Regions from separate parts of the Laedolimicola intestinihominis genome, predicted to be linked through region 2. Evidence: riboswitches for the same ligand, from Rfam matches in the RefSeq annotation. Region 2 holds a riboswitch; each other region holds the start of a gene.
What was found. Region 2 has a riboswitch for cobalamin ahead of WMO29_RS16220 (sirohydrochlorin cobaltochelatase). Riboswitches for the same ligand answer to the same signal wherever they lie in the genome.
Positions count from the first base shown of each region.

Region 1: linked by a shared signal. The riboswitch ahead of WMO29_RS00520 (tRNA threonylcarbamoyladenosine dehydratase) and the one ahead of WMO29_RS16220 (sirohydrochlorin cobaltochelatase) in region 2 are both predicted to bind cobalamin.
Region 3: linked by a shared signal. The riboswitch ahead of WMO29_RS06290 (ABC transporter substrate-binding protein) and the one ahead of WMO29_RS16220 (sirohydrochlorin cobaltochelatase) in region 2 are both predicted to bind cobalamin.

Region 1 is NZ_JBBMFE010000001.1:133,002-136,277, reverse strand. It holds gene cobI (precorrin-2 C(20)-methyltransferase) at 1-534, opposite strand, end outside; gene WMO29_RS00520 (tRNA threonylcarbamoyladenosine dehydratase) at 535-1,299, opposite strand; cobalamin riboswitch at 1,455-1,582, opposite strand; gene WMO29_RS00515 (ferredoxin-like domain-containing protein) at 1,641-2,594, opposite strand; gene WMO29_RS00510 (FAD-dependent oxidoreductase) at 2,608-3,276, opposite strand, start outside.
Region 2 is NZ_JBBMFE010000023.1:9,341-12,616, forward strand. It holds gene WMO29_RS16215 (Na+/H+ antiporter NhaC family protein) at 1-1,339, shown strand, start outside; cobalamin riboswitch at 1,421-1,600, shown strand; gene WMO29_RS16220 (sirohydrochlorin cobaltochelatase) at 1,812-3,035, shown strand; gene WMO29_RS16225 (hypothetical protein) at 3,061-3,276, shown strand, end outside.
Region 3 is NZ_JBBMFE010000004.1:115,056-118,331, reverse strand. It holds gene WMO29_RS06300 (CapA family protein) at 1-750, shown strand, start outside; tRNA gene WMO29_RS06295 (tRNA-Glu) at 977-1,048, shown strand; cobalamin riboswitch at 1,317-1,534, shown strand; gene WMO29_RS06290 (ABC transporter substrate-binding protein) at 1,672-2,733, shown strand; gene WMO29_RS06285 (FecCD family ABC transporter permease) at 2,809-3,276, shown strand, end outside.

The DNA of each region.
Region 1 (3,276 bases), on a different contig from region 2:
TCCTGCCTTCATGATGACCACGTTGTCATAGTGGGCGATGGCCTCCTCCACCTGCTGCTCCGCACGGACGGAGGGCACGATCACCAGGGACTCATTTCCCTCCATCAGCGGTAACCGGGCCGCAGCCGCTCCGCTGCAGAAGGATGGGATACCCGGGATAATCTCCGTTTCAAAGCCATGCTCTGCCACATACTGGTTCACATACATATACGTGCTGTACACGGACACATCACCCAGGGTAATCATGGCAATGCTTTTTCCGCGGGAAAGCTCCGCCGTCAGCTGCTCACAGGCTGCGGCTCTGCATTTTTTCCGTTCTTCCCTGTCCTTTGCCATCCGGAAAATGACTTCCATCAGGCTCTTATGCTCCAAATCCACCACCGGACGGATAATTTCCAGTGCGGTGCTCATCTCTCCGGCCTCTTTTACCGGAACCGCAATGATATCTGCCGCATCCAGAATCCGCTTTGCTTTCAGTGTCAAAAGCTCCGGATCGCCCGGACCCACGCCGATGCCGTATAATTTACCCTTCATCTATTTATTCTCCTCCTGCTCCTGGGCTGCCCGGGCGCGGTTCATGGCGTCCTCGGTCAGATCCTTTACGATTTCACTTGCGATCAGAAGTCCCGCTACGGACGGTACATACGCGGTAGAGCCGGGAACCGATCGCCGCTCTGGGCATTCCCCGCTTACTTCCCCGTTCTCGATGGGGCGCACCGCCTTCTCTCTGGAATAAAGCACCTTCAGCTTCGGAATGCCCCGTTTTTTCAGCTCCTGCCGCATCACTCTCGCCAGCGGGCATACGCTGGTCTGGTAGATATCCGCCACCTCAAACAGAAAGGGGTTCAGTTTATTGCCTGCTCCCATGCTGCTGATAAGGGGTACGCCAGCCTTTTCACATTCCTCTGCCAGAGAAATCTTCGCGGTGACCGTGTCAATGGCGTCCACCACATAGGTATAGCTGCCAAAGTCAAACTGTTCCTTATTCTCCGGAAGGAAGAAGCAGCGGTGCGTCTCCACCTGAGCCTCCGGATTGATATCCAGAATCCGCTCCTTCATTACGTCGGTTTTGTACCGGCCTACGGTTTTCCGGGTAGCGATAATCTGACGGTTCAGGTTCGTCAGACATACCTTATCGTCGTCAATCAGATCGAAAGCCCCCACGCCGCTCCGGGCCAGGGCCTCCACTACATAGCCACCCACGCCACCGATACCAAAGACAGCCACCCGGGCTTCCTTAAGAAGCTCCATGGCTTCCTTTCCCAGCAATAATTCAGTTCTTGAAAACTGGTTTAACATTTTTTCTGTATCTCCTCTCACCGCAGGAAAGCTGTCGAAATTTTCCAGCACAGAAAACAGGAGAGATCCGTATTGACAGATCTCTCCCTTTGATCGACAGTTATTTTTCTTTTCCTGCTGTCAACTGTATCCGGAACCGCTTTCCACGGAAGCCTGTCCATTTCCCGCAAAGAGCAGGTAGCCTGGCTTGCAGACACGCTGCTTACAGTGACCGGATCGCTCAGGCCTTCCACCTGATTCCCCTGCTTTATGCATCATGCATACTCTCTGCGTTATACCTTAGTCAGTGTAGCATACAGACGGGCTTTCGTCAACAAAATATACCCTATAGGGTTTCCCTTTTAACAGGTTGCTCCTCCTGTCAGATGAAGCTGCGCATCCAGAATCTCCTGCTTTCTCTCCAGAATTTCATCAGACAGAAGCTGCTGCTCCACGTTATCGAAGCCGAGACGTTCGATGGTCGCAGCGAAACGTTCGCCGGTAATGCCCTGCTCCCGATACAGGAGAATCGCCTTTTCAATCACGTTTAAGGCTTCTTCCTTACTGGTGAACACCTTACGCAGCGCTTTTCCGTGATTGATTTTTTTGCCCCAGCGGCCGCCGATGTAAATCTTAAATCCGTACTGACCGTCTTCGATGGCGTCGAAACGGCATTGACCCACACAGCGGCCGCAGTTGTTACAGATTTCTTTGTTAATCTCCAGAACGCCGTCCTTCACCTTTGCCGCGCCGATGGGACAGGCTGCCTCTACGCTGCACTTCTTACATCCGTTACAGCTATCCTCGTCAAATTCGGGGATTCTCTGACCGATGATTCCCAAATCATTTAAATCCGGTTTTACACAATTGTTGGGGCAGCCGCCTACCGCAATCTTAAATTTGTGCGGCAGCTTTACCGTGTGATACCCCTCATAAAAACGGTGATGGATTTCCTCGGAAATGGCGAAGGAATCCAAAAGTCCATACTGGCAGGTGGTTCCCTTACAGGCTACAACCGGGCGTACCACAGAACCGGTTCCACCTGTAATTAGTCCTTCTCTGGCAATATATTCCTTGAATTCTTCGATTTTGTCGTAGGGAACGCCCTGTACCTCCACCGTCAAACGGGTGGTAAAGGTTATCACTCCGTTTCCGAATTTTTCCGCCGCTTCCGCAATGCATCTCTGCTGCGCAGCCGTTATCTTTCCATTGACAGTAATGATTCTTGCCGAGAAATTATCGGTTCCCTTATTGCTCAGAAATCCCATTGCCTTTACGCGCTTTTCATCTTCCTTGCTGATTGTTAATGTAGCCATTGCGTGCCTCCTTTTATTCTTCCTCTGTTAATTCTGTATGGAAGGTCATGCCGCCCTCCAGTACCTTTGTATCCGTATATCCGTAAGCCTTCAGACGGTTCTGCACCAGATAAGCCCGTTTTCCCTTGGAACATACCAAAAGCAGCTTTTCGTTCCTGCCAAGCCCGTCTGCCGGACCGTCCAGGCTGTTCAGATCCACATAGGGATACCCGTGCAGCGACGGTGTAATACCCGCATCCACGATCCGATAATTTTCTCCTTCTTCCGCATACTCTGCGGCCGTCATGCTGTCCAGCTCCCCGTTCAGCTTATTCAGCAGAATATTCACTGCATGCTGCAGCGGATGAATGGCGGTGGAGAAGGGCGGTGCATATGCAAAATCCATATACTGCAGATCCTCCAGCGTTGCTTTCATGGAAATCGCTGTAACAGCAATATCTGCCAGCTTGTCCACGGCGCCTTTGCCTGCCGTCTGCATTCCCAGCAGTCTGTGGCTTTCCCGATCTGCCACCAGCTTGATGACAAACAAATCTGCTCCCGGATAATAATGGGCCTTGTCATCTACCACACAGATGACACTTTCCACCGGATATCCTGCATCCTTTGCCGCCTGCTCTGTGAGGCCGGTTCTTCCAATCTGGATGCCTGCAAGCTTTGCCACACCGGTTCCCAGGACTCCCGG
Region 2 (3,276 bases):
TGAGGATGGAATCGTAGGCGTTCTGTCCGACAGCTACAATGTGGGAATTCTGGTGTTCCTGGTTATCCTGGGAGCCATTGTGTCACTGATGAACCGGGCCGGAGGCTCGGCGGCCTTCGGACGGTGGGCCGGCGAGCATATCAAGACCCGCACCGGCGCTCAGCTTGCTACGGTAGCCCTTGGCGTTCTGATTTTCATCGACGATTATTTTAACTGCCTGACCGTGGGAAGCGTCATGCGTCCCGTGACGGACAAGCACAACATTTCCCGGGCGAAGCTGGCGTATCTCATCGACGCCACAGCGGCTCCGGTCTGCATCATTGCCCCCATTTCATCCTGGGCGGCGGCCGTAACCGGTTTCGTAGAGGGTGAGGACGGACTGGCGCTTTTTGTCAGCGCGATTCCCTATAATTTCTACGCGATTCTGACTATCGTTATGATGATTACGATAGCAATTCTGAACATAGATTTCGGTTCTATGAAGGTCCATGAGGACAACGCAAAGAAGGGCGACCTGTTTACTACGCCGGACAGACCTTACGGCAACGCAGAAGGCCTGGATAACGTGGGAAATGGTTCCGTAAAGGATTTGCTGATTCCGATTCTTTCCCTGATCATCTGCTGCGTCATCGGCATGATTTACACCGGCGGCTTCTTTGACGGCGCGGACTTCGTGACCGCCTTCTCCAACAGCGACGCGTCCATCGGTCTGGCCATCGGAAGTGCTTTCGCCCTGGTCATCACGATTCTGCTGTATGTGAGCCGTAAGGTCCTGGGCTTCAAGGAGTGCATGAACTGCATTCCCGAGGGCTTCAAGGCCATGGTTCCGGCTATCATGATTCTGACCTTCGCCTGGACCCTGAAGGCCATGACAGACAGCCTGGGCGCCGCGGAGTTCGTGGCTAATCTGATTAAGAGCAGCTCTCAGGGTATGGTTGCTCTGCTTCCGGCTATTATTTTCCTGGTTGGATGCTTCCTGGCTTTTGCCACCGGAACCTCCTGGGGAACCTTTGGTATCCTGATTCCGATTGTGGTAGACGCGTTCCAGACCACCCATCCGGCGTTGATGACCGTGGCCATCTCTGCCTGCATGGCGGGCGCTGTCTGCGGCGACCACTGCTCCCCGATTTCCGATACGACCATTATGGCGTCTGCGGGAGCCCAGTGTAACCATGTAAACCATGTGTCCACCCAGCTTCCCTATGCGGTCAGTGTAGCAGTGATTTCCTTTATTACCTATATTGTGGCAGGATTTACCCAGTCTGCGCTGATTTCTCTGCCGGTAGGAATCATATTGCTGCTCGCTTATCTGTTATTTATGAAAAAACGGGCGAAATAATGCAAAAAGGAAGAAAAAATAGCGGAAAAACAGTTGATTATTTCAGAAAGACTGCTATAATGCTTGTGTAGGTTATGTGAAATCAAATAAGAAACAGCTGGTGCCGTTAAAAAACGGAGAATAGGGAAGCAGGTGAGAGACCTGCGCGATCTCGTCACTGTATGCAGGAGCGGCTTATCATACGTCACTGAGCCATCGGGAAGACGATAAGCAGCGCTTGTACTGTAAGCCAGGAGACCTGCCAGACTGCGGCGCATGGAGTCGAAAGATTCCGGATCACGAGGATTGATAGTGCCAGATGGGGTATAGACACAGCTGTTCCGCACAGCGCTGTTTTGCGTGGATGGGCGAACAGATGTAAAGCTGACGATTGAAAATCCGACGATCCACAGGATCGTCGGATTTTTTAGCAGATTCCTTCTGATCTTATGAATTTCATTTAACTGAAAAATTTTTGCAGGAGGAAAAGAAAATGAAAAAGAAACTTGTAACACTGTTATGTGTAACAACTCTGACAGCATCCATGCTGGCAGGCTGCGGCAGCAAGGCTGAGACGCCGGCTGCAGACACTACTACTACGGAAGAGACCACAGACGCTGCAGAGGAGACTGCAGACGACGCGGACGCAGATCAGGCTGCAGCTGACAACGTAGCAGCCCTGATTGACAAGATCTATGTGCAGGAGAGAACAGAGACCACAGACGCTGACTGTAAGGCAGCCAAGGAAGCATGGGACGCTCTGACAGACGCTCAGAAGGAGCTGGTAGAGGGCGAGAACGCTGACCCGGATTACTTCGGACGCGACACCGGAGACGCTTCCAAGGATGATCCGAGAAACCAGGACGAGATCGGCGAGAACGAGCTGCTGGTAGTAAGCTTTGGTACTTCCTTCAATGACAGCCGTGTAGCTGATATCAAGGGTATCGAGGACGCTCTGGCAGAGGCAAATCCGGACTGGTCCGTAAGACGTGCCTTTACCGCGCAGATTATCATCAACCATATCCAGGCCCGCGACGGCGAGGCAATTGACAACATGGATCAGGCTCTGGATCGCGCAGTTGCCAACGGCGTAAAGAACCTGGTTGTACAGCCGACCCATCTGATGCACGGCGCTGAGTACGACGAGCTGATGGAGGCGGTAGACGCATACAAGGATAAATTTGAGTCTGTAAAGGTAGCTGAGCCGCTTCTGGGCGAGGTTGGAGCAGACGCTTCCGCAGTTAACGCTGACAAGAAGGCTGTTGCTGAGGCTATTACTGCTGAGGCTGTAAAGACGGCTGGTTTCGATACTCTGGACGCAGCAAAAGAGGATGGCGTGGCATTTGTATTCATGGGTCATGGTACCTCCCATACCGCAAAGATTTCCTATAGCCAGATGCAGGCACAGATGAAGGATCTGGGATATGAGAACGTATTTATCGGAACCGTAGAGGGCGAGCCGGAAGATACTGCATGTGAGAATGTGATTAACGCAGTTGCAGAGGCTGGTTACACCAAGGTTGTACTTCGTCCGCTGATGGTAGTTGCAGGCGACCATGCAAACAACGACATGGCAGGCGACGATGACGATTCCTGGAAGAGCATGTTCAACGCATCCGGCAAGTTCGAGAGCGTAGACTGCCAGATCGCAGGTCTGGGCGAGATCGAGGCAATCCAGAATCTCTATGTTGCTCATACCGCAGAGGCTATGAAATAAGTAAGGATAAAGGACAAGAAAAGAAATGAAGAAGAAAATCATCGCGTTAATGGGAATGGCAGTTATAAGCTGCGCACTGCTGATGGGCTGCGGCAGCAAGGCGGAGACGCCGGCTGCAGAGACTACCACAGAAGCGGAAAACTCCGATGAGGAAACTGCCAAGACAGAAGAAACGGCGGAGCCGGAAAAGGCTGACGCAGAAGAACCTGCAGCACCGGCACTGGAGGACGGCGTTTACACC
Region 3 (3,276 bases), on a different contig from region 2:
GATAAGCAATATACCTTCCGGGTGGATCCCAAATATGCATCTGTATTACCGGAGCTGGGGGCAGATATCGTGACCCTGGCCAATAACCATATGCTGGATTATGGACGGGGCCCGCTTAAGGAGACCCTTGAAGCGTTGGACGAGGCAGGAATTCTCCATGTGGGAGCGGGGCAGAACCTGGAGGAGGCAAAGGCTCTGAAAACCGTGGAGGCAGGCGGACGGGTCATTGGCTTTCTGGGAGCCACCCGTGTGATTCCGGAGCATTCCTGGACTGCGTCTCAGAGCAATTCCGGTCTCTTTACCACCTATGATCCCACGAAGCTTCTGGAGGAGATTCAGGCTGCGAAGGAGACCTGCGACTATGTGGTGGTCTATGTCCATTGGGGAATCGAGCGGAACACAGAGCCGGAGGATTATCAGAAAACCCTGGCCCGCCAGTACATTGACGCCGGGGCAGACGCTGTAATTGGCGCGCACCCCCATGTGCTGCAGGGCATCGAGTATTATCATGGAAAGCCCATATTCTACAGCCTGGGTAATTTCATTTTTGCGAACCGGGCTTACGAGACCATGATGGCGGAGCTGACTCTGACCGACAGCGGCGTGGATGTCCGGGTGATTCCCTGTGTCAGTACGGCCAATCAGATGGGGCTGATGAACAGCGGCGAACGGGCTGGCTTTTATGGCAGGCTGCAGGAGCTGTGCTTTGGCGGGATAGCGATAGATGAAGGGGGGAGGGTACCAGAGTAGAAGAGAACATGCTGACAGGGCTTTGGATAAGGAAAAGCGAAAGCTCTGACAGTCAGGAAAAGAGCGGTTCTTTTTGGTATGTTAGAAGTGAATAAATTATCAGAAAAATATAAAAAAAACATGCAATATAAAGAATTTAATTTTTTTGGAAAAAACACTTGCATTTCCCCTTGCCTTATTATATACTAAACAAGTCGCAAGGGTGCGGCACAAAAACATAGGAAATGGTCGATTGGTCAAGCGGTTAAGACGTCGCCCTCTCACGGCGAAAACAGGGGTTCGATTCCCCTATCGACTGCTGAAAAGCTTCTGGTTATCCAGGAGCTTTTTTGCTCTATAGGAAGCACCGTGTTACATGAAAGTGCAAAAGCCATGATTCCTATAGAGCAAAAAGCCCCTCCGGGGGATCGCACTGCGGCGGAATGGAATAATGTCGCTTACGCGACCCGCCGCAGGCGGAGAATCCTGCTTTGCAGGATTCTTTCTTAATGTGCACTGCGGCGCTGTGGAAGGAACTGGCACAGATTAACAATATTTGATGCTTGACAAGAAAAAAGAAAATAGGTAATATATCTAACGGAGTGAGTGCCGGCTAACAGAAATGTTGGGCCGGTGAAAAGGGAAACAGGTGTAAATCCTGTGCGGTGCCGCCGCTGTAAGCGCGAAGTTTCAGGGCCGTTTTCCTTCACTGTCCGTAAGGTACAGGAAATGGTACGGGACGGGAAGAAGGAAGACAAATAAGGCCGGCGTAAGTCAGAAGACCTGCTTATTCTGCTTTTGCTGTCACGGTCCATGACATTTGCGAAAGATAGAGGGCGCAGTGCGTCCGGATGCCGAATACGGGTGCATCTTCTGATTTGGATAGATCAGAGGGTGCTTTTTTTATGGACAAATTATTATACAGAACGAAGGAGAAGAAACATGAAGAAGAAAGTAGTAAGCGTACTCTTAAGTACCTGTCTCGCGGCGAGCCTGCTGGCTGGCTGCGGTTCCAAGGCTGCGGACACCACAACAGAGGAGAACACAGAGGCTGCCGAAAGCACCGACGAGGCAAAGGAGACTGCAGACGCAGACGACGCCTATGAGCCGGTTACCATTACTCTGAACCTGGAGCGTTCCGGACTGGGCGAGAACGTAGAGTACACCATCACAAAAATGCCCTCCGCTGTGGTAGCTTCCGGTGACCAGATGGCAGACTTTTTCTTTGATCTGGGACTGCAGGATCAGATGGTAGGCTATACCAAGGGCTTTTGCTGGAGTACGGCTTCCGAGTATCCGGCCCGCGATCAGGTTCCCCAGCTGATGAACCCGGGCGAAGGCCTGACAAATCTGTCCAAGGAAGAGCTGCTGGCAACCGGCTGCGATTTCCTGATGGGCTGGGATTCCACATTTTCTGATAAGAATTTCAACAAGGATTTTTGCGATGAGAATGGTATCGCCATGTATTTCCCGTATGTATGCACAGACAGCGCAACCTTTGCGGATCTGTATAAGGACTATGAAACTCTGGGCGAGATCTTCAAGGTGCAGGATCTGGCAGCTGAGAAGGTGCAGGCTATGAAGGATACCCTGCAGGAGGTGCAGGACGCTCTGGGCGATGAGGCCTATGAGAATCCGGTAAAAGTATTTGCTTATGATTCCGGAGAGGATGTACCGTTTACCGCTTGCCAGGGTATGCCGGGCGACATCATCAAGAAGGCCGGCGGTATCTCCATCTTCGATGATATCGAAGCAGGCTGGGCAAAGCCCTCCTGGGAGGAAGTAGTAGAGCGTGATCCGGACGTGATTCTGATTCTGGAGTATACCGGAGACGATGTAGCAGAGAAGCGGGAGTTCCTGGAGACCAATGAATTCACCAAGGATCTGCGCGCCGTAAAGGAAGGCAGAATCTACTCCGTATGCTGCAGCGATATGCAGGGTAGCGCAGGAAGCGCCAATGCAGTGAAGACCATTGCAGAGCAGCTGTATCCGGACAAATTCTAACAGGGGAAAAGACAGGGGAGTGAAAGCTCCCCGTTTTTCTTGCTCATTCTATCTATGTTCTCGAAGGAGGAATCTATGAAAGGAACAGCAAAATCAGGGAAAGGCCGTTTTTTTGTGACACTGCTTTTGGTACTGTTGCTGATTGTCGGGGTATTAACCATATCGGTCACCATCGGCGCAGTGAACGTTTCGGCCGGCGATATTGGAAAAATTCTGGTAAATAAAATTTCTGGGAAGGATATCTTTCGGATTGCCTGGGAGGGCAAGACAGAAAATATCATCTGGAATATCCGGTTTCCCCGCGTGCTGATGGCCTTTATCGTAGGCGCGGGACTGGCGCTGTGCGGCGTCCTGATGCAGGCGCTGACCAAGAATCCCCTGGCGGATCCCTATGTACTTGGCATCTCCTCCGGCGCTTCCGCCGGAGCAGTCTGTGCCATCCTGCTTGGCTGGTTCAGCTTCATGGGCGGGTATTCCGTTATCTTTGGCGCTACCATGGGAGCGGCTGTCTCCATCTGTCTGTCTTTAAGTATCGCCTCCATT